DNA from 2 places in the Mycobacterium hainanense genome. Region 2 is predicted to be linked to the other one. Evidence: predicted binding sites of a transcription regulator. Region 2 holds the regulator's gene; the other holds the start of a gene.
What was found. Region 2 encodes LexA, which represses DNA repair genes until DNA is damaged. Its sites were predicted from a motif close to CGAACANNTGTTCG; they were not measured.
Positions count from the first base shown of each region.

Region 1: cofD (2-phospho-L-lactate transferase) is a predicted target of LexA. The motif match lies at 3,783-3,796, and genes of this name have one in related genera.

Region 1 covers NZ_CP169059.1:4,569,154-4,579,018, reverse strand. Annotated here, with positions in the region: gene ACEL92_RS21450 (Eco57I restriction-modification methylase domain-containing protein) at 1-1,193, opposite strand, end outside; gene ACEL92_RS21445 (coenzyme F420-0:L-glutamate ligase) at 1,204-2,544, opposite strand; gene cofD (2-phospho-L-lactate transferase) at 2,541-3,542, opposite strand; gene ACEL92_RS21435 (WhiB family transcriptional regulator) at 3,896-4,234, shown strand; gene ACEL92_RS21430 (metallopeptidase family protein) at 4,262-4,684, opposite strand; gene ACEL92_RS21425 (DUF3499 domain-containing protein) at 4,858-5,307, shown strand; gene ACEL92_RS21420 (phosphomannomutase/phosphoglucomutase) at 5,429-6,826, shown strand; gene ACEL92_RS21415 (TobH protein) at 6,823-7,923, shown strand; gene manA (mannose-6-phosphate isomerase, class I) at 7,933-9,159, shown strand; gene ACEL92_RS21405 (FAD-dependent oxidoreductase) at 9,176-9,865, opposite strand, start outside.
Region 2 covers NZ_CP169059.1:3,813,086-3,822,950, reverse strand. Annotated here, with positions in the region: gene ACEL92_RS17670 (hypothetical protein) at 514-2,721, shown strand; gene lexA (transcriptional repressor LexA) at 2,732-3,427, opposite strand; gene ACEL92_RS17660 (LysM peptidoglycan-binding domain-containing protein) at 3,717-4,211, shown strand; gene nrdR (transcriptional regulator NrdR) at 4,339-4,803, shown strand; gene ACEL92_RS17650 (peroxynitrite isomerase) at 4,835-5,320, shown strand; partial or broken gene ACEL92_RS17645 (PhzF family phenazine biosynthesis protein) at 5,335-5,472, opposite strand; gene ACEL92_RS17640 (CGNR zinc finger domain-containing protein) at 5,792-6,490, opposite strand; gene ACEL92_RS17635 (alpha/beta hydrolase) at 7,088-8,077, shown strand; gene ACEL92_RS17630 (LysR family transcriptional regulator) at 8,429-9,325, opposite strand; gene ACEL92_RS17625 (SDR family oxidoreductase) at 9,396-9,865, shown strand, end outside.

The sequences.
Region 1 (9,865 bases), 760 kb from region 2:
GCGTTGACGGTCAGCCGCGGCGCCAGGTGAATCTGCCGCAGCAGGAACAGGTCCGGGATCCACAGCGACGGCGTGCCCCACCATGGCGTGCGGATCGAGCACTTGTAGCCCCGGTGCACGCCGGCGGACTCCCCGGCCCGGATGTGTGCGACCAGCGCGGGGTCGCCGGGGTCGCGCGGCGCGTCCAGCAGCCAGGTCCGACGCCCCGCCGCGACATCGCCTGCCCGGCAGTCGCTGTCGTAGACCAGCCCGGACAGCTGCGCGCTGCGCGAGACGAGCGGCACGCAGTGCGACAGCAGCCCGAGTTCGCGGGCCTGCGCGTCGGCGAACGTGAAAAAGCTGTTGCGGCCCGTGACGATGCCGACGTCGACGTCGGCGACCAAACCGAGCCGCGTCATGGCCGTCGAGCCCTTGAGCGATCGCAGCAGCCGGATCGCGTCCGGGCGCAGAAAGTACTTGGTCCACTTCTCGTTCTCGTGCAACAGCGCCGGAGCCCAGTCGACGTTGAAGTCCGCGCGCGCGAGCGCGTGCGCGTCGGTCAGGTGCAGGGTGCGGATGCGGGCCGGCCCGGCGCCCGCGACCCCGCAGAACAACACGACCTCCTGCAGGACGCCGTCGAACACCAGGCGCTCGAACGTCACCAGGGTGATGTCGCTGAACCGGCGCAGCAGGAACTCGCGCAGCTGGGCGGCGTAGGAGACCTGAAGCAACTCGGCCGGCAGCACCAGGCCCACCCGGCCGCCATCGCGCACCAGGATCGAGCTGGCCACCACGAAGGGGACCCAGGCGTTGGTCAGGCGGCTGGGCCGTAATCCGGCGCGCCGCATCAGTTCCAGCGCCGGATCGCGTTGCTCGGCCACCCAGTTGCCGAACCGGATGTAGGGCGGGTTGCCGGCGACGCCGTCCCAGCCGCCGGGCTCGCCGGTGGCGAGCCAGCCGAACAGGTCCGCGGTGTCGACGGGCGCGAATTCGCTTGCCTTGGCCGCCTCTTCGGCGACCAGCTCGACGCCGCGGGGCCGTCCGCCGAGGGCGGCCAGCTCGCGCAGAATGGCGCCGTCGCCGCAGGAGGGTTCGACGATGCGGGGTCCGGCTTCGCGAACCCAGCGGGCCAGGAAGCGGGCGACGGGCGCGGGCGTGTAGTAGCCGCCGCGGGCCTTCTCGGCGGACGCCGCCGTCTTGCCCGCGAATCTCATGGGGCCAGTATCACTTGCGGATCAACAAATCCCCGGTGTCCGCGGCGTCGCGCGGGCCGGCGGGCTCGTCGGGGTAACCGATCGCGACGGCGCCCAACGGCTCCCAGTCGGCGGGCAAGTCGAGTTCGGCGCGCACCAGGTCGGGGGCGAAGATCGTCGAGCCGATCCAGCAGCTGCCCACCCCCCGCACGGCCAGCGCGACGAGCAGGGCCTGCACGGCCGCCCCGACGGCGACGGTGAACATGGTGTGCTCCGCCTCGGTGCGGGCGGCGTCAGGATAGGTGTGCGCGCCGTCGAGGACCAGCATCGGGATGACGACCTCGGGCGCGTCGTAGAGGATCTGGCCGCGCGCCACCCGGCGTTCCACCGAGTCGGCGGGCCGGCCGTCGCCGGCGAGGTCGGATCGCCACTTGTCCTTCATGCGGTCCAGCAGCCGCCGCCGGACGTCGGGAGTCTGCAACCACACGAAGCGGACCGGGCGGGTGTGGTGCGGGGCCGGCGCGGTGAGGGCCTCGGCGACGGCGGCTTCGATCAGCTCGGGCGCGACGGGCTCGGCGCTGAACTGGCGCACCGACCGGCGCAACAGCTGCGCCTGCCGGCGCCCCATGTCGAGAGCCTCGGCGGTGCCGAGCCAGAACAGGTCCTCCTCGCCGGGCCGCAACAGCTGCCGGGCGGTCGACCCGTCGTCGGCCACGGTGAGGCCGCGCACCACGGCCACCGGCATGGCGGTCAGCTTGCCCTTCACCAGATCGGCTGCGGCCGCCACCTCGTCGGCCACCGCGATCTCGGTGACCACCAACTCGTTGCCGTGCCGGTCGACGGCACCCGAATACCCATGCAGCACAGCCAGACCCGACGAACCCACCGCGGCGTCGATCTGGCCGTTGCGCCACGCGCGGCCCATCGTGTCGGTGATGACCACGGCCACTTCGACGCCCAGCCGCTCGCGAAGCCCGGCCCGCAGCGCCGCGGCGCTGGCGTCCGGGTCGACCGGCAGCAGCGCGAGTTCGTCGCGGCCCACGTTGGATCCGTCCACGCCCGCGGCGGCCTGGATGAGGCCGATGCGGTTCTCGGTGATCAGCGTGCGGCCCTTGCGCGCCAGCACCCGCACCGCCTCGTCGTCGACGAGCTTGCGCCTCAGTTGGTCCCGCTCCTCGGCGTCCTGCGGCGCCGGCACCAGCCGCCCCTCGCACTTGGACACCACCTTGCTGGTCACCACCACGACGTCGCGGTCGCGCAGCCAAGGCGCGGCCGCGGCCAGCGCCGCGCTCAGGTCGTCACCGGGCCGGAATTCGGGAAGCCCGGGGACGGGCAGGATCTCGATCGCCGCGCCGGTGCCGTGTTCCGTCACGGGGCCACGCCCGCGAGTTCGAGGCCCGCCCGCACCATCTCGGCGGTCGCTTTGGGGTCGGTCATCAACAGCGGCACGGCGGCCACCGCCACGCCCTCGATGTCGGCGTGATCCCCCTCGTGCACCAGCCAGCAGTCCAGGATCCCGGTGCCGCTGCGCCCCCCGTAGTGCCGTCCGACCGCCTCCGCGGTGGATTCCACCCCGATCACCGACAGGCACGCATCTGCCATGCCGCGCAAGGGTTTTCCCCCGATGATCGGGGAGTAGCCGACGATCGGGGCGGTCGCCGAGCGCAACGCGGCGCGAATCCCGGGGACGGCCAGGATGGCGCCGACGCTCACCACCGGGTTGGAGGGCGCCAGCAGGATGGCGTCGGCGTCGGCGATGGCCGCCACCGCTTCGCTTGTGGCGGTGGCTTTTTCGGCGCCGACGAAGGCGAAGCCGTGCGTGGGCACCTCGGCCCGGTAGCGCACCCACCACTCCTGGAAGTGGATCGCGCGGCGCGTGCCGTCGTCGGGATCGGTGATCACCACGTGTGTCTCGCAGCGGTCGTCGCTCGCCGGCAGCAACCGAGCGCCGGGCTGCCAGCGGTCGCACAAGGCGGTGGTGATCTGTGACAGCGGGTAGCCGGCGTTCAGCATTTGGGTGCGCACCAGGTGGGTGGCGATATCCCGGTCGCCGAGCCCGAACCAGTCCGGCTGCACGCCGTAGCGTGCCAATTCCTCTTTGGCGTGCCAGGTTTCGTCGCGATGACCCCACCCGCGCTCCGGGTCTACCCCTCCACCTAAGGTGTACATGCAGGTGTCCAAATCCGGGCAGACCCGCAGTCCATGAATCCAAGCGTCGTCGCCGATGTTGACGATTGCGTTAAGTTCGTGGGTGCCGGCTCCCGCGTCTGGGTGCTGTTGCGATCCGAACTGACCGAGCCCGAGCAGCTGTTGAATACCCAGCAGGAATCGGGCGCCGCCAACCCCGCCGACCAGAACGGTGACCTTCACGTGGACGACAGTACTGCCCGGCGACCTTGCGGTGGCGGGGCCGTTACGCGGCCCTTAAGCATAGTCGTGTGCGATGTGATCGACACGCCGAACGCGCAAAACAACGGAAACGCCGTAATTCGATCACGAGATGGTATGGAAATGCGCCGTAACGCTTGACCCGGCAGGTCAACCCGTGTCTAATCACAACAGTGTCATTTCCCGGTTGGCCGGCCGGTTCCGGTGTCGCAGACCGAGATTCGATCACTTGTTCGAATTGTCTGTACACATCAGAAATAGTGGGAACCACTCACTCTCTCAATCAAACTGAGGAGGCGGACGACCGTATGTCTTACGAACATCTTCGAGGAGTCATGGCGAGCACGCCGCACACCCCCATCGTCTCGGCGCCGGTCCGACCGGCCCGGCCGCACTTGACCGTGGTTCCTGATGCGCCAGTCGCATTCGAGCCCGAGCCGATGCCGGCCCCCGTCGCGGACCAGTGGCAGGACCGGGCGCTGTGTGCCCAAACCGATCCCGAGGCGTTCTTCCCGGAGAAGGGCGGCTCCACCCGCGAGGCCAAGAAGATCTGCCTGGGGTGCGAGGTACGCCACGAGTGCCTGGAGTACGCCCTGGAGCACGACGAGCGCTTCGGCATTTGGGGCGGGCTCTCCGAGCGCGAGCGCCGGCGCCTCAAGCGCGGCATCATCTGAGGCGCCGAAGGCGCCTGAACGCCAGGGCTATTCGTCGTCGATCGTCGGGTCGATGACCGACGGCTCCACGTCGAGGTAGATGGCCACCTGGGCCACCAATATTTCGTGCAGCAAATCACCGAGTTCGACGGTGTCCTTGGCCCGTCGCTCAATAGGCTTGCGAAACAGGACTATTCGCGCCCGCGTGGCGTTGCCGCGGACGTCGACGCCCGCCGGAATCAATCGCGCCAGCGGGATCGGCCCGTCGGCGATGACCTCCGGCGGCCACTGCACACTGTCGGGATCCTTGGCCGCGATGCGGGGGATCTCGTCGACCGCCACGTCGAGGTCGCCCAGGCGCGCCTGCCAATTGCGCTCGATGGGTTCGTAGGCCTCCAGCACCGCCATGTCGAACCGCTCGGCCCGGCTGCGCCAGCCGGGCACCGTCGGCGGCAGCAGCGGGCCGCGCACGTCGCGGCCCCGCCGGGAGGACCGGTGGGAAGCGAATCGGCCCTGGGGCCGATCCCTCCGCGGGAAGCTGCGCGAATCGCCCACGCGCCGATGGTAACGGTTGAACATCGGGAGGCCGCCGGTTGCGCGTGTCCGGCGCTTCACCGGCGTTTGTGCACGATAGCCTTTCGCTCGTGAACGTTCCCCGTCGCTGTTGCCGGCCCGGGTGTCCGCACTACGCCGTGGCGACCTTGACGTTCGTCTACTCGGACTCGACGGCGGTGGTGGGGCCACTCGCGACCGCGCGGGAACCGCATTCGTGGGACCTGTGCGTCGGCCATGCCGGCCGGATCACGGCCCCCCGCGGATGGGATCTCGTGCGCCACGCCGGTCCCCTCCATGCCGAGCCCACGCACCCCGACGAGGACGACCTGGTCGCCCTCGCCGACGCGGTGCGCGAAGGCGGCCAGGTCCAGCGCGCCGTGCCCTACGGCGGCACCGGCACGCCGCTGAACGGCTTCGCGGACCCGCACATTCATCACGGGGGGGCCACCGCCCCCAGCAGCAGTGTGCTGGCGCCACCCGAGCATCGTTCGGGCCGGCGCCGGGGGCATCTGCGGGTGCTGCCCGACCCCAAGGACTAGCGGGCCGGGTGTTGCGTGCGGATCCCCGCGCACCGCTGCGGCCCGGGTTTCCCGGGGGCCGATAGGCTGGCGGCCGAGAGGCGAAGGAACGCGAACCCTTTAAGGCGTCAGGAGGCCCCGCATGTCTCGGCTCGCCGCGACCGTGCACCGCGTCGTCAAGGCTTACGACGTACGAGGGTTGGTCGGCGAAGAACTCGACGAGCCGCTGGTCACCGCTTTGGGTGCGGCGTTCGCCGCGCTGATGCGCGGCGAGGGCGCCCGGCAGGTGGTGATCGGCTACGACATGCGGGACAGTTCGCCCGCGCTGGCCGCCTCCTTCGCTTCCGGGGTGACGGGGCAGGGGCTGGACGTGGTGCGGATCGGTCTCGCCTCCACCGATCAGCTGTACTTCGCCTCCGGGTTGCTGGACTGCCCGGGCGCGATGTTCACCGCGAGTCATAACCCGGCGGCCTACAACGGCATCAAGCTGTGCCGGGCGGCCGCCAAACCGGTCGGCGCCGACAGCGGTCTGCGCACCGTCAGCGAGTCCGTCATCGCCGGGGTCGAGCGCTATAACGGACAGCCCGGCACCGTGACCGACCGTGACGTGCTCGACGAGTACGGCAAATTTTTGCGCTCGCTGGTGAGCACCTCGGGGCTGCGTCCCCTGCGGGTGGCGGTGGACGCGGGCAACGGCATGGCCGGGCTCACCGCGCCCGCCGTGCTCGGGGCGATCGACTCGATCACCTTGCTGCCGTTGTATTTCGAGCTCGACGGCTCGTTTCCCAATCACGAGGCCAACCCGCTCGACCCGGCCAACCTGGTCGACCTGCAGGACTACGTTCGCCAGACGGGTGCCGACATCGGCCTGGCCTTCGACGGCGACGCCGACCGCTGCTTCGTGGTCGACGAACGCGGTTGGCCGGTGTCGCCCTCGACGGTGACCAGCTTGGTGGCCGCCCGCGAGCTGGGCCGCGAGATCGGCGCCACCATCATCCACAACGTGATCACGTCGCGGGCGGTGCCGGAGCTGGTCACCGAACGCGGCGGCACACCGCTGCGCTCGCGCGTCGGTCACTCCTATATCAAGGCGATGATGGCCGACACCGGCGCCATCTTCGGCGGCGAGCATTCGGCGCACTATTACTTCCGTGACTTCTGGGGCGCGGACTCCGGGATGCTGGCGGCGCTGTACGTGCTTGCGGCGTTGGGCGAGCAGGACCGGCCGTTGTCGGAGCTGACCGCCGACTACCAGCGCTACGAATCGTCCGGCGAGATCAACTTCACCGTGGCCGACGCCGCGCTGTGCACGGAGGCGGTGCTGAAATCCTTCGGCAGCCGCATCCAATCGCTCGATCACGTGGACGGCGTGACCGTCGACCTGGGCGACGGCAGCTGGTTCAACCTGCGCAGCTCCAACACCGAGCCGTTGCTGCGGCTCAACGTCGAGGCTCGCAGCACCGAGGACGTCGACGCGGTGGTCGCGCAGATCAGCGCCGAGATCCGGGCCCAGTCGGCCCCGGCCGGGGCCGCCCCGTGAACGCCGTCCGGGCGATTGATCTCGAAGACACCGAGGGCCTGCTCGCCGCCGACCGGGACGGGCTGCTGCGCGCGGCGTCGTCGGCCGGCGCGCAGGTCAGGGCGATCGCCGCCGCCGTCGACGAGGGCGCGCTGGATCCGCTGCGGTCCGACGACCGGCCACGCAGCCTGATCTGGGTCGCCGGCCGCGGGACCGCCGACAACGCCGGCGCGATGGTCGCCGCGACGGTGGCCGGTGCGGCCTCCGAGCCGATCACGCTGACCGCCGAGGTCCCGCCGTGGATCGGCCCGCTGGACGTGCTGATCGTCGCGGGCGACGACCCCGGCGATCCGGCGCTGGTCAGCGCGGCCGCGACGGGGGTGCGCCGCGGGGCGAGGGTCGTCGTCGCCGCGCCGTACGAGGGTCCGCTGCGGGACGCCACCGCGGGTCGCGCGGCGGTGCTGGCGCCGCGGCTGCCGATCCCCGACGAGTTCGGGCTGTGCCGCTACCTGGCCGCCGCCCTGGCCGTCGTGCAGGCGGTGGACCAGCGACCCAGCGTCGACCTGCGGGCGCTGGCCGACGAGCTGGACGCCGAGGCGCTGCGCAACAGCGCGGCCCGCGAGCTGTTCACCAATCCCGCCAAGACGATCGCCGCGCGCATCGCCGACCGGCAGGTGGCGCTGGCCGGCGACTGCGCCGCGACGCTCGCGCTGGCCCGGCACGGCAGTTCGGTCCTGCTGCGGATCGCCCATCAGGTGGTCGCGGCCACCGGGCTGTCGGACGCCGTCGTCGCGCTGCGCGCCGGCATCTCCGGCGGCTTCGCCGACCCCGCCGACGCGCTCTTCCACGACGAACAGATCGACGGGCCGCTGCCGCAGCGGCTGCTGGTGTTGGCCCTGACGTTGTCCGGCGAACAGACGATCGTGGCGGCCCGGACCGCCGGGCTCGACGACATCTACCTGCTCGCCGCCGAGGACGTGCCCGACGGGCCGGGCGGCTCGGCCGGGTCGACGGTCGCGCCGGCGTTGGGCGGCGCCATCAGCGCCGAGCAGCAACTGGCAGTATTGGCCGTTCGACTGGAGATGGCCGCGGTTTACGCGCGCCTGGCGCGGGGATAGATAACGACAGTGGAGCTGCTTCGCGGGGCCGTACGGACGTACGCCTGGGGATCGCGTACCGCCATAGCGGAATTCACCGGGCGTACGGTCCCGGCTGCCCATCCGGAGGCCGAACTCTGGTTCGGCGCGCATCCGGGCGACCCGGCCTGGCTGGAAACGGGCGCGGGCGAGATCTCGTTGCTCGAGGCGCTGGTCGCCGACCCGGAGGGCCAGCTCGGGCCCGGCGCCCGCGCCCGTTTCGGTGACGTGCTGCCATTCCTGGTCAAGGTGCTCGCCGCCGACGAGCCGCTGTCGTTGCAGGCGCATCCGAGCGCGGCGCAGGCGGCCGAGGGTTACCTGCGTGAGGAGCGGCTGGGCATTCCGCTGAACTCGCCGGTGCGCAACTACCGCGACACCTCGCACAAACCCGAATTGCTGGTGGCGCTGCAGCCTTTCGAGGCGCTTGCCGGTTTCCGGCAGGCCTCGCGCACCGTGGAGCTGCTGCGGGCGCTGTCCGTCTCCGACCTCGACCCCTTCATCGACCTGCTCAACGACCAGTCGGACGCCGACGGCCTGCGGGCCCTGTTCACCACCTGGATCACCGCGCCGCAGCCCGACATCGACGTGCTGGTGCCCGCCGTGCTGGACGGCGCCATCCAGTACATCAGTTCCGGGGCAACGGAATTCGCGGGCGAGGTCAAGACGGTGCTGGAACTCGGGGAACGCTATCCCGGCGATGCCGGGGTGCTGGCCGCCCTGTTGCTGAACCGCATCACGCTGGCCCCGGGCGAGGCGATCTTCGTGTCGGCCGGCAGCCTGCACACCTATCTGCGCGGTTTCGCCCTGGAGGTCATGGCCAACTCCGACAACGTGTTACGCGGCGGCCTGACCCCCAAGCACGTCGACGTCCCCGAGCTGTTGCGGGTGCTCGACTTCACCCCGACCACCGAGGCGGACGTGCGCCCGCCCGTGCGCCGCGAGGGCTTCGGCCTGATCTACGAGACCCCGGCCGAGGAGTTCGCGGTCGCCCTGCTGGAGCTCGACGGCGACTACCTGGGCCACGAGGTCGACGCCTCGTGCAGCCACGAGGGACCGCAAATCCTGCTGTGCACCGAGGGATGCACGACGGTGCACGGCAAGTCCGGCTCGCTGACGCTGCAGCGGGGGAGGGCCGCCTGGGTGGCGGCCGACGACGCCCCGATCCGGCTGGTCGCGCGCGAGCCCACCAAGCTGTTCAGGGCGACCGTCGGGCTGTGACGGCCCTACGGCGGCCTTATCGTGGCGACCCGCATCGCCCGGCTTCGCCGCGACGCTCGCGATCGCGACGGGCGGCCTGACGGCGTTCGCCCAGCCACAGCCGCAAGTTGTGGGCGATGGCCCGCCCGACGATGCGCGGCGGCGGAACCATGTAGAGGCTGTCGAGCAGCGAGAATCGGCGCAAAAACCATTCGGCCAGAATGGGATCGGTTTCCGCGGCGCCGAGAAACTGGTCGAACAGCGCGCCCGAGGGCCGCCACCACCAGGGGATGGGCCCCTTGGTCCCGGCGTGGTGGAAGGTGACGTCGCCGATGGCGTTCATCGTCCAGACCGGGAAGGTCGACTTGGCGGTGGCGCGGCTCAGTTCGGCGGCCAGCTGGTCGTCGGGGAGTTTCAGCGCACGCCGCAGGTGCCCGGCCTGCAGTGAAGTCATCGTCATGCCCTGCCCGAAGGTGGGGTTGAAGCTGGCGACGGCGTCACCGAGGGGGATGATGCCGGTGGGGAAGCGGTCCAGCTTGTCGTAGCGGCGCCACTTGCTGGCCGGAAAGGCGTGGAAGGCCGGCTCGCCGACGGGATCGGCCTGCTTCAACGCCGCGTTGACGTGCGCGGGGACCAGCTCCTCGGCCAGTTCCAGCATCTCCGGAAACGTCTGCGGCGGCTTGACATTCGCCACCCCGAACGTCGTCAGCACCCAGGTGCGGTCCTC
Region 2 (9,865 bases):
AATTCGCCCGCCATCGGCAAACGCGCCAATGCCCGGCGCGCGGCCCTTTTTTCGGGTACATCGCCGGTGAGTTAATGGCCTCACGTACCGTCGGCGCATGTGTTTCGGGTATGCCCGCGCAATGGCGCATCGCGAAAAGCGCGGCGCGGGCGTCGAGCCGGGCCCCTACGGCCGAACTCGTGCCCTATTGCGCACGCGTGCGAGGGGTTCGGGAGTCGGCACGATATGCCAGGTGTCACGCGGGCGTTGCTGGGGTTCGTCGCGATTTGAGCGTGGCTTGGCATCATTTCGACATCGGCGTGGTATCCGTTTTTGTAATATGCGTGATTTGACTTCGTATTTCTCGTTGGTTGGAGCAAAGTTATGCCAGCCTGGCGATGATGCGGATCGGTGCGGGGTTGTTTCCGCGCGGTCGGAGAGCGGCCCGCTCGCCGGCTGTGCAGCTACGGGCATAGCCGCTGATAGAGCCGTAGCCGTCGGCTGGGAGGCTTGGTGAACGGGCAGAGAGGTCACATGCGCAGGCTGGTCGGGAGCGCGCTGGTCACCGTGACCGCCATCGCGACCACCGCCGCCCTGCTGGCGCCTTCCGCGGCGGCGTCTCCCATCGGCGACGCCGAGGCGGCCATGATGGCGGCCTGGGAGAAGGCAGGCGGCGACGGTTCACCGCTGGGCCCCCGGAAGGGCGACGTGTATCCCGCCGGCGACGGTTTCGAGCTGGACTTCGACGGCGGCAAGATGTTCTTCACGCCGGCGACCGGCGCCAAATTCATCTACGGGCCGATCCTGGACAAATACGAAATGCTGGGCGGACCGGCCGGCAGCGACCTGGGTTTCCCCGCGATCAATGAGGTGCCCGGCCTCGCCGGGCCCGACAGCCGGGTGGCCACCTTCTCGGCCGGCGACAAGCCGGTGATCTTCTGGACGCCCGACCACGGCGCGTTCGTGGTGCGCGGCGCGATCAACGCCGCGTGGGACAAGCTGGGCAGCTCCGGTGGGGTGCTCGGTGTCCCGGTCGGCGACGAGACCTACAACGGCGAGGTGTCCGCCCAGAAGTTCAGCGGCGGCCAGGTCTCGTGGAACAGGCAGACCAAGCAGTTCACCACCGAGCCAGCGGGATTGGCCGACCAGCTCAAGGGTCTGCAGGTGGCGATCGATCCCACCGCGGCCATCAACATGGCTTGGCGCGCCGCGGGTGGCCCTAATGGGCCGCTCGGCGTCAAGAAGGGCGCGCAGTACCCGATCGGCGGCGACGGGATCGTCCAGGACTTTGCCAACGGCAAGGTGTATTTCAGCCCGGCCACCGGCGCGAACGCCGTCGAGACCAACATCGTGGCCAAGTACGAATCACTCGGCGGCCCGGCCGGCAGCGACCTGGGTTTTCCCACCGCCAACGAAGCCGACGGCGGCATCCCGTCCAGCCGCGTCGTCACCTTCTCCGGCGCCGACAAGCCGGTGATCTTCTGGACTTCCGAGCACGGCGCGTTCGTGGTGCGCGGCGCGATGAAGGCGGCGTGGGACAAGCTCCGCGGACCGACCGGCAAGCTGGGCGCCCCCGTCGGCGACCAGTCCGTGGACGGCGACGTGGTCTCCCAGCAGTTCGTGGGCGGCAAGGTCTCGTGGAACCGGGCGAAGAACACGTTCAGCACCGACCCGGCCAATCTCGCGCCGTTGCTGTCGGGCCTGCAGGTGTCGGGGCAGAATCAGCCGAGCACTTCGGCGACGCCCGCCCATGCCAAGAAGTTCACCTTGCAGTGGTGGTGGCTGCTGGCCGGCATCCCGGTGCTGGTGCTGATCGTCTTGGCCGGGTTGCTGGCTTTGGGTTGGCGCCGGCGGCGCGCCGCACCTGCCGGCGCCGGCTACGAGCCGCACCGCGACCTCGGCTACGAGGCGGCGGGTGACCAGCACTGGGGGCCCGACGACGTCAGCACCGAACACTTCGCCCGTCAGTCGGAGGCGCCCGAGGCCGGGGCCGCCGGGCGGGTCAGCTGGCGGCGGCGCGGCGCGGACGAGGGTGCGTACGGGGACGTGGAGCAGGACCCCGACGCGGTGGACACCGACTCCTTCTCCGCGGTATCCGCGGCGGACCTGTCGGAGGCCGGCTATCCCGAAACGGAATCCGGCTACGCCGAACCCGAGTACGCCGAATCCGAATACGCCGAATCCGAGTACAGCCAGCCGAATTACCCGGAGGTCGAGTACGTCGAGGCCGAGTACGCCGACGACGCGCGTGAGCCCGCCTACCCGGAGTCCGCCCGCGCGGACGAGGAGTACGTGGACGCCGAGTACCAGGACGTCGCGGTGCCGGATGCGCCTCCCGAATACGAGGGCACCGCCCAAGAAACCCCGGCCCCCGAGCCCGAGCATCCGGATGCGGCCGCGTCCGATGCCCTGGCCGACGTAGCCGAGGCCCCCACTCCCGAGGCTGCCGCTCCGGAAGCCACCGCGCCGGAGGCGGCCGTCGCGGCCGTCGTCGTCCCTGAGCAGCGGGGCGGACGGCACGCCGCCGCCGACGACGGCGGGGCGGGCTCGCCCGGGCGCCCGACCATCCGCCTACCGCTCGACGACCCGTACCAGGTGCCGGACGGGTATCCGATCAAGGCCAACGCCAGCTTCGGTTTGTACTACACGCCCGGCAGCCCGCTCTACCACGACACGATCGCCGAGTTCTGGCTGTCCAGCGAAGAAGTCGCACAGGCCAACGGCTTCGTCAAGGCGGACTGACCCGCCGGGGCTAAACCTTGCGGATCACCGTGACGACCTTGCCCAGCACGGTCGCCTCATTGCCGGGTATCGGGTCGAACGCCGGGTTGTGCGGCATCAGCCACACCTGACCGCCCGCCCGCTTGAACGTCTTCACGGTGGCCTCCCCGTCGAGCATGGCCGCGACGATGTCGCCGTTGTCGGCGACGTTCTGCTGACGTACCACCACCCAGTCGCCGTCGCAGATCGCCGCCTCGACCATGGAGTCGCCGACGACCTTGAGCAGGAACAGCGTGCCCTCCCCGACCAGCTCGCGCGGCAGCGGGAAGACGTCCTCGACGGCCTCCTCGGCCAGGATCGGTCCGCCGGCGGCGATGCGCCCCAGGACCGGAACGAACGTCGGCTCCGGCAGCGCGTCCGAGCCGGCGACGTCGGTGGCCGCCACCACCTCGTCGTCGGCGCCGCGGACGTCGACCGCCCGCGGACGGTTCGGGTCGCGACGCAGATAGCCCTTGCGTTCCAGGGTGCGCAGCTGATGAGCCACCGACGAGGTCGACGTCAGGCCGACGGCGTCACCGATCTCCCGGATGCTCGGCGGGTAACCGCGGCTGGTGACCGACGCGCGAATGACGTTCAAGATGGTGCGCTGACGTTCGGTCAGCGATGAATCCACGGCGTGCAACCGACCGTCCGTGCCGGCCGATGAGGTGTCGCTGCTGTCACTCATGGCACTGAATGTAACCCCACCTCGCCCAAGAATCAAACATGTGTTCGACTAGCGTGTCGCGTTGCCTCGCCCTGGCGGAAAGCCGCGCGGAAGTGGTGAATCACAAAGGTGTAACTCTTCGGCAGATGGGGTATTTCAGCCGCATGTCAGCTCTAGCGGCCACGGACTTGTCGGTGGCGTGGCCTAGCGTTCGACTCGTGCGACACGCTTCGCTCACATGTTCGGATTTCGAACACACGAGCGATACAGTCGAACAGCTGAGCGAATCAAGTTGACCGGAGGAACGCAGATGACAACCATCCACACGCTGGCACCGCGTATCAGCAGCCCTCGGCGCCCGGTCAACGGACCGGTCCAGGGGCTTCGTTACGGCCGCGACGGGCTGGCCCGGTCCCGCCGCCCCGGCCTCTCGAGGCCGGCGGGAACGCCGACGCGCTACTACGGCACCGGCGTCGCGGTGTCCGCCGCGCCCCACCGCAAGCGTCCCGTCACCGTGACGACCACGATCTGGCTGGCGTTGGCCGCCGGCGCGATCACGCTGTGGCTGGGCCTGGTCGGGAACGTCGGTCAGGTGCTCAATGGCGACTCCGGCAGCTCGGCCGCGCACGTCCCGGACCGGTTGGCCGTCGTGCGCGTGGAGGCGGGGGAGTCGCTGCAGGACGTGGCGCACCGGGTGGCGCCCGACGCGCCCGCCCGCCAGGTCGCCGACCGCATCCGGGAACTCAACGACATGAGCTCACCGAACCTGGTGGCGGGCCAGACGTTGATCGCCCCGGTCGGCTGACGACCGCCCCGCTAACGACCGAGCTGCGCCCACGAACCCGCCACTGAGCCGGTACCCGTGCAGGTGAGCGCGCGGGTACGCTCGAAGTGCTGCGGTAACTGGTTGTCGGCACGGCGAAGGAGCGGTCATGCATTGCCCGTTCTGTCGTCATCCCGATTCCCGGGTCATCGACTCGAGGGAAACCGATGAGGGACAGGCCATCCGGCGCCGCCGATCGTGCCCCGAGTGCGGGCGTCGTTTCACGACCGTGGAGACCGCGGTGCTGGCCGTGGTCAAGCGCAGCGGAGTCACCGAGCCGTTCAGCAGGGAGAAGGTCATCAGCGGTGTGCGCCGGGCCTGCCAGGGCCGCCAGGTGGACGACGACGCGCTGAACCTGCTCGCCCAGCAGGTCGAAGACACGGTGCGGGCCGCCGGCTCGCCGGAGGTCGCCAGCCACGAGGTCGGCCTGGCCATCCTCGGGCCTCTGCGCGACCTCGACGAAGTGGCCTACCTGCGGTTCGCCTCGGTGTATCGGTCCTTCGAGTCCGCGGACGATTTCGAACGCGAGATCCAGGCGCTGCGCGAACACCGCCAGGTGACGACGCCGGGCTGAAGGCCCGTGCCGCCGGGCTAGTCTCGGTTTCATGCCCCCCGACTTGCATCCCGATCTCGCGGCCCTGGCACCGCTGCTGGGCACCTGGGCCGGAAAGGGCACGGGCGAATACCCGACCATCGAGCCCTTCGACTATCTCGAAGAAGTCATGTTCTCCCACGTCGGCAAGCCGTTTCTGGCTTACGGGCAAAAGACCAAGGCGGCGGCCGACGGCAAGCCGTTGCACGCCGAGACCGGCTACCTGCGCGTGCCGCAGCCCGGTCGCGTCGAACTGGTGCTGGCCCATCCGAGCGGCATCACCGAGATCGAGGTGGGCACGTACGCGGTGACCGGCGACGTGATCGACATCGAGCTGTCTACCACGGACGTCGGCCTCACCCCGACCGCCAAAGAGGTGACCGCCCTTGGCCGTTCCTTCCGCGTCGACGGCGACGAACTGTCGTACTCGGTGCGGATGGGCGCGGTCGGGCAGCCCTTGCAGCATCACCTGGCCGCGGTGCTGCGCCGGCAGCGCTGAGCGCGACCGGGCCGTCAGTCCAGATGCCGCACACCGTCATTGACCACGCGCCCGGCCAGCCCCACCCAGCCCTCGGCGTTCCACGTCGTTTCGATGATCGATCCCCGGCCCTGGGTGATGCGCAGGTCGCGGCTGAGGTAGTCGGTGAAGCGGTATCTCGAAAGCCGCACCGCCCGCTTCCTCAGCCGCGCAGAGGCGCGAACACTGCGAGCGTGAGCGTATACGCACGCTGATGAAGCTTCTTGGTCACGAGTCCGTGGTCGCCTGCATCGGTATGTAGACGAAGCCGGCCTAGACACGCGTTCCGCAGCTGAATGCGATCGGTTGCCAGGTTGCTCGGGGGAGTTGTAGTGGCAAGCGCTTCGTCTCCGTCGCGCCGCGATCTGGGCGCTCACATGTGTTTGATGCGCCGGCGGCACAGAGACAGTGCCGGCATGGACCGTCGCTAAGCTGTAGCCTCGCACACATGTGTCATTTCGTCCGGTGGTCGTCTGGGCCGGCGCGCTGACGTTCGCGCCGCCGCGCCCGAGATGCTCGCAGGTTCGCCGCGTTCCCACATGTCTTCACGTTGCACCACCTCCCGCTGTTGTTCCTCGATCGGTCGTAAAATGTTGTCCCGCATAGGGATTTGTGGCATTGCTTGACCCGTTTCCACGTGTCGTCCCGCTGACTGAGGCAGATCTCGCTGAAGAGGGCCGATGCCAGCCAACGCCAGCCGCTGCCGGTTGGCTCCATCCGGAGTACACCAGAGTTGGACAACGAGAACGCTCCGGAAACGGAGCTGGCACAGCGCATCTGTCGCCCATGCAGTGACCTTTTGTTAACCACGTTCGCAATCGCGTCGCGCAAGTCTCGCAGTTGCGCCAGATCCGCTGCATTTAGTGACGGCGGTTGAGCATCGCCATCTCGCAGCTTCACCCATTTGGACACCGCACCGGCGCACCATTCTGCTGCCAGGTCGACGTCGGCCAACAGATCGGTGCCGTCCGCCTGGACGGGGGCGGTGTTGAGGAATTCCTGAACCAAAACCAGGCCGCCGGGCGCGACCCCGAATCTGCCCTGCTGGCGCTCAGAAGGTTGCGAACGCATCGTTGCCGGGCGTAGCGCCGCGAAGGTGCCCCAATCGTATTCGCCGCCAAGGTTCGATGGCCACTGACTGGCCTCGGTCACGTTGTAGCGCCATCGCTACCGCTGGCCTCCAACGGTAAGACCTTGATGTAGGAATCTTCAGCCAAGCGATCGGCGATCACCGACCCTAAGAGCACAGCACCGCACACGACGACATCGTGATCGTGCCGCGGTTCCAACATAGTGTTCACGAAGCTCTCCTGATCATTGTTTCGGTATCCTTATCTCGATATCTACGCGATGCGTCGAAAAGTTCCGCGGTTCAACATAGCTCAAGGACAGCGCGACTGTTCGCTGTCACCAACCAACCCCGCCATATCGATACAATCACGGGTGTAGGGCGCGAATCGCCTACGGCCGCAACGTTTTCTACGAGCACCTCCAATGCCTGACGGATAATTAGGGGCAGTAATCGCCAGGCGCGCCGAGCAGCTGCCGGTGGCCTGTTTGCTTGCCATCCAACTGCCTTTCGTCATGGTTTATAGAATCACGGCCACTATATAACGCACGCTATCCCATAGGCAGCTCTAGTCGGTCATACCCCCGAGGTATGGCGGACTATCCCGATTCGGTATTGGACGGCATCCGACTCATTGTGAAAACGTCTTGGTTGCAGACTATTTCGAGGGGTGATGAGGAGTGCTGCGTGAGGACGTCACCATCGATGCCGAAGGAGCCACTCTCCACGCGTGGTGGTACCCCGGGCGGCGAGGCCGCCGAGCGGGCACGGCGAGTCCTTGTGTGGTCATGGCGCACGGGTGGACGTCAACGAAGAAGATGCACCTCGACAAGTTCGCCGAGGTGTTCGCGGCGGCGGGACTGTGCGTGGTGGTCTTCGACCATCGGGGCTGGGGCGAGTCGGGGATAGCGCCCGGCAAGCCACGTCACGAAGTCGACCCTTGGGAGCAGGTCCGCGATTACCAACATGCGGTCACTTTTGCGCAGAACCGATCCGAAGTCGATCCCGATCGCATCGGCGTCTGGGGTACGAGCTTCTCGGCGGCGCACGCGTTCGTTGTGGCCGCGATCGACCGGCGAGTTCAAGCCGTTTGCGGCCAGGCGCCGTTCATCAGCGGCCGGGCTACCTATGCCAACCTTGCCCGGGTGGACAATCAGGTGGTCGGCCCGGAGCGGTTCACCGCGGACCGGCGGGCTCGCGCCCGCGGTGGTCCGGCGGAGATGGTGCCAGTCGTCGGGGCGGATCCGGCGACGTTGGTGGGACTGCCGACCTCGGACGCCTACGCGTTCTTCACCGAGGCGCGCACCACTTTGGATCCGCAGTGGCCGAACGAGGTGTCGTTGCGCAGCCTGGACAACTTCTACGGGTATGAACCCGCGCGCTACCTACCCGACATCACTCCGACCCCGCTGCTCATGATCGTCGGGCGTGATGACGGCTTGACAGGCGGGAACCTGGCGGCGGCCGCGTACCAGACCGCGGCCGAACCAAAAAAGATCGTCTTCGTGCCGGGCGGTCACTTTGCGGCGTACACCGGCGACGGGTTCGCGCTGGCGGCGGGGGCCGCGCGGGACTGGTTCGCGACGCACCTGGCTCGGAGAAGCGCGCGTCAAACAGCCCAATTCGGTGAAATGCGCAGTGATTTCGAGGTTCCGTTACCCCGACTCTGAGGAGATTGACCACATCCGGGTCGAGCGGCCGGCCATCACGGTCCCGGTGTCATGCAGGCTTGCATGGCCCGATCGCACGCTCAGCCTTAGCTCGGCTTTCGTTCCCGACTCGGTGGCGGAAACAAAAGGCCCACCGACGATCGCCTCGAGCATCGCTGCTTTACGCGAAGTTTGAATAGCAGGCACCTGAGGTCATGTCCGCCGCGGCGGCCAGCCCGTCCACCCCCATCCCGTTGAAGCCCGCGACCTTCATTGAGCGCGTGCCCCCACGGAGTAACGCGGCACACGCCGTTACCTTTTGGTCTGTCGGATATCTCATGACATCAACAGTGCGGTGTAACTATCGATATCCTACGTTTGCGAGGTCGGATCGATCGTCTGTCCGGCACAGGCAAGCGCGGCTGCGATGAAGTCGTCGCGCGCCGCATCCGTGACCGTGGCGTCCCATGCCAACACCACCTGGCTAGGAGCGAGGCCGTCGGCTGGCACCACCCGCACGTCCGGCCGCCGGTAGGACATGGCCGTCGACCGGGGCAGGACGGCGAAACCGGCACCGCCAGCCACCAATTCGAGCTTCTGCTCCACCCCGGTGACCGACGACTGCACTGCCGCGCGGCGCAATTGCGGGCTGGCGATGGCATACCACTCGGGCACCGATGTCGGATTTTGCAGCAACCGCCGCCGTGCCAGATCGTCCAGCGATACCGACCGCCGCTCGGTCAGCGGGTCACCGGCGGGCAGCACTACATCCCGTGGCTCCTCAAGGAGCGGCGCTGTCGCCAGGCCGGACAGGTCGAATGGCGAGCGAGCATAAACCACCTGCGCGTCGCCTCGGCGGATCACTTCGGCCTGCTCGTTCCAGGTCACCGGCAGGATCACCGTGCGCCGCAAGGGATCGCCCGCCTCGAACGCCCGGGCGGCAGCGGTAGCCAACAGTCCGGGTAGTACCCCGACCGTGACCACGACAGCGGGGGCCTCGGCGCGAGCAAGCCGCTGCCGGAGCGCCTGCACTTCCGCGAGCAAGAAACGGCCATCGTCGAGTAGCCGCAACCCAGCGGGGGTCAGTGTCGTCCCGCGGGTGCCGCGATTGAACAGCGTGGTTCCCAGCTCGTGCTCGAGCGCGCGAATTTGACGGGACAGCACTGGTTGGGCGATGTGCAGGCGTGCCGCGGCCCGGCCGAAGTTGAGTTCCTCCGCCACGGCGACAAAGTAGCGTAGCTTGCGCATGTCCAGATCCCGTGCGGGCATACCTAAAGGGTATCGCTGCCGGACCAAATGGGTGTTGGACGAGCGAAGCCCCCGCCTTGACCCTGTATGTATGAGTCTGTGCAACCAACGTGTCCTGATCATCGGGGGAACGTCCGGCATCGGCCTGGCTGTGGCTGCGGCGGTCGCCGAGCGTGGCGCCACGCCCGTCGTCGCCTCGCGCCGGACATCCAGCGTCGAGCGCGCGCTGGCCTGGCTGCCCGCCGGTGCCGTCGGCGCAACCGTTGACCTCGCCGACCCCGCGTCCATCGAGCGGCTGGCCGAACGGATCGGACCGGTCAATCACCTCGTCTACACGGCGGGCGAGCCGCTGGAGATGGTGCCGCTGGCCGGGCTGACACCTGAGGTTATCGCCGGCTTTTACCAAACTCGCTTCGTCGGCGCGTGCAGCGCGGTTCGGGTGGTCGGTCCGCTCCTGCCTGCGGGCGGCTCGATCACGTTGACCAGCGGATCGGCCGCCGACCAGCCGGAATTCGGCGCTTTGCCGGTGAGTTTGTGCGGCGCGATGAACGCGCTAACCGC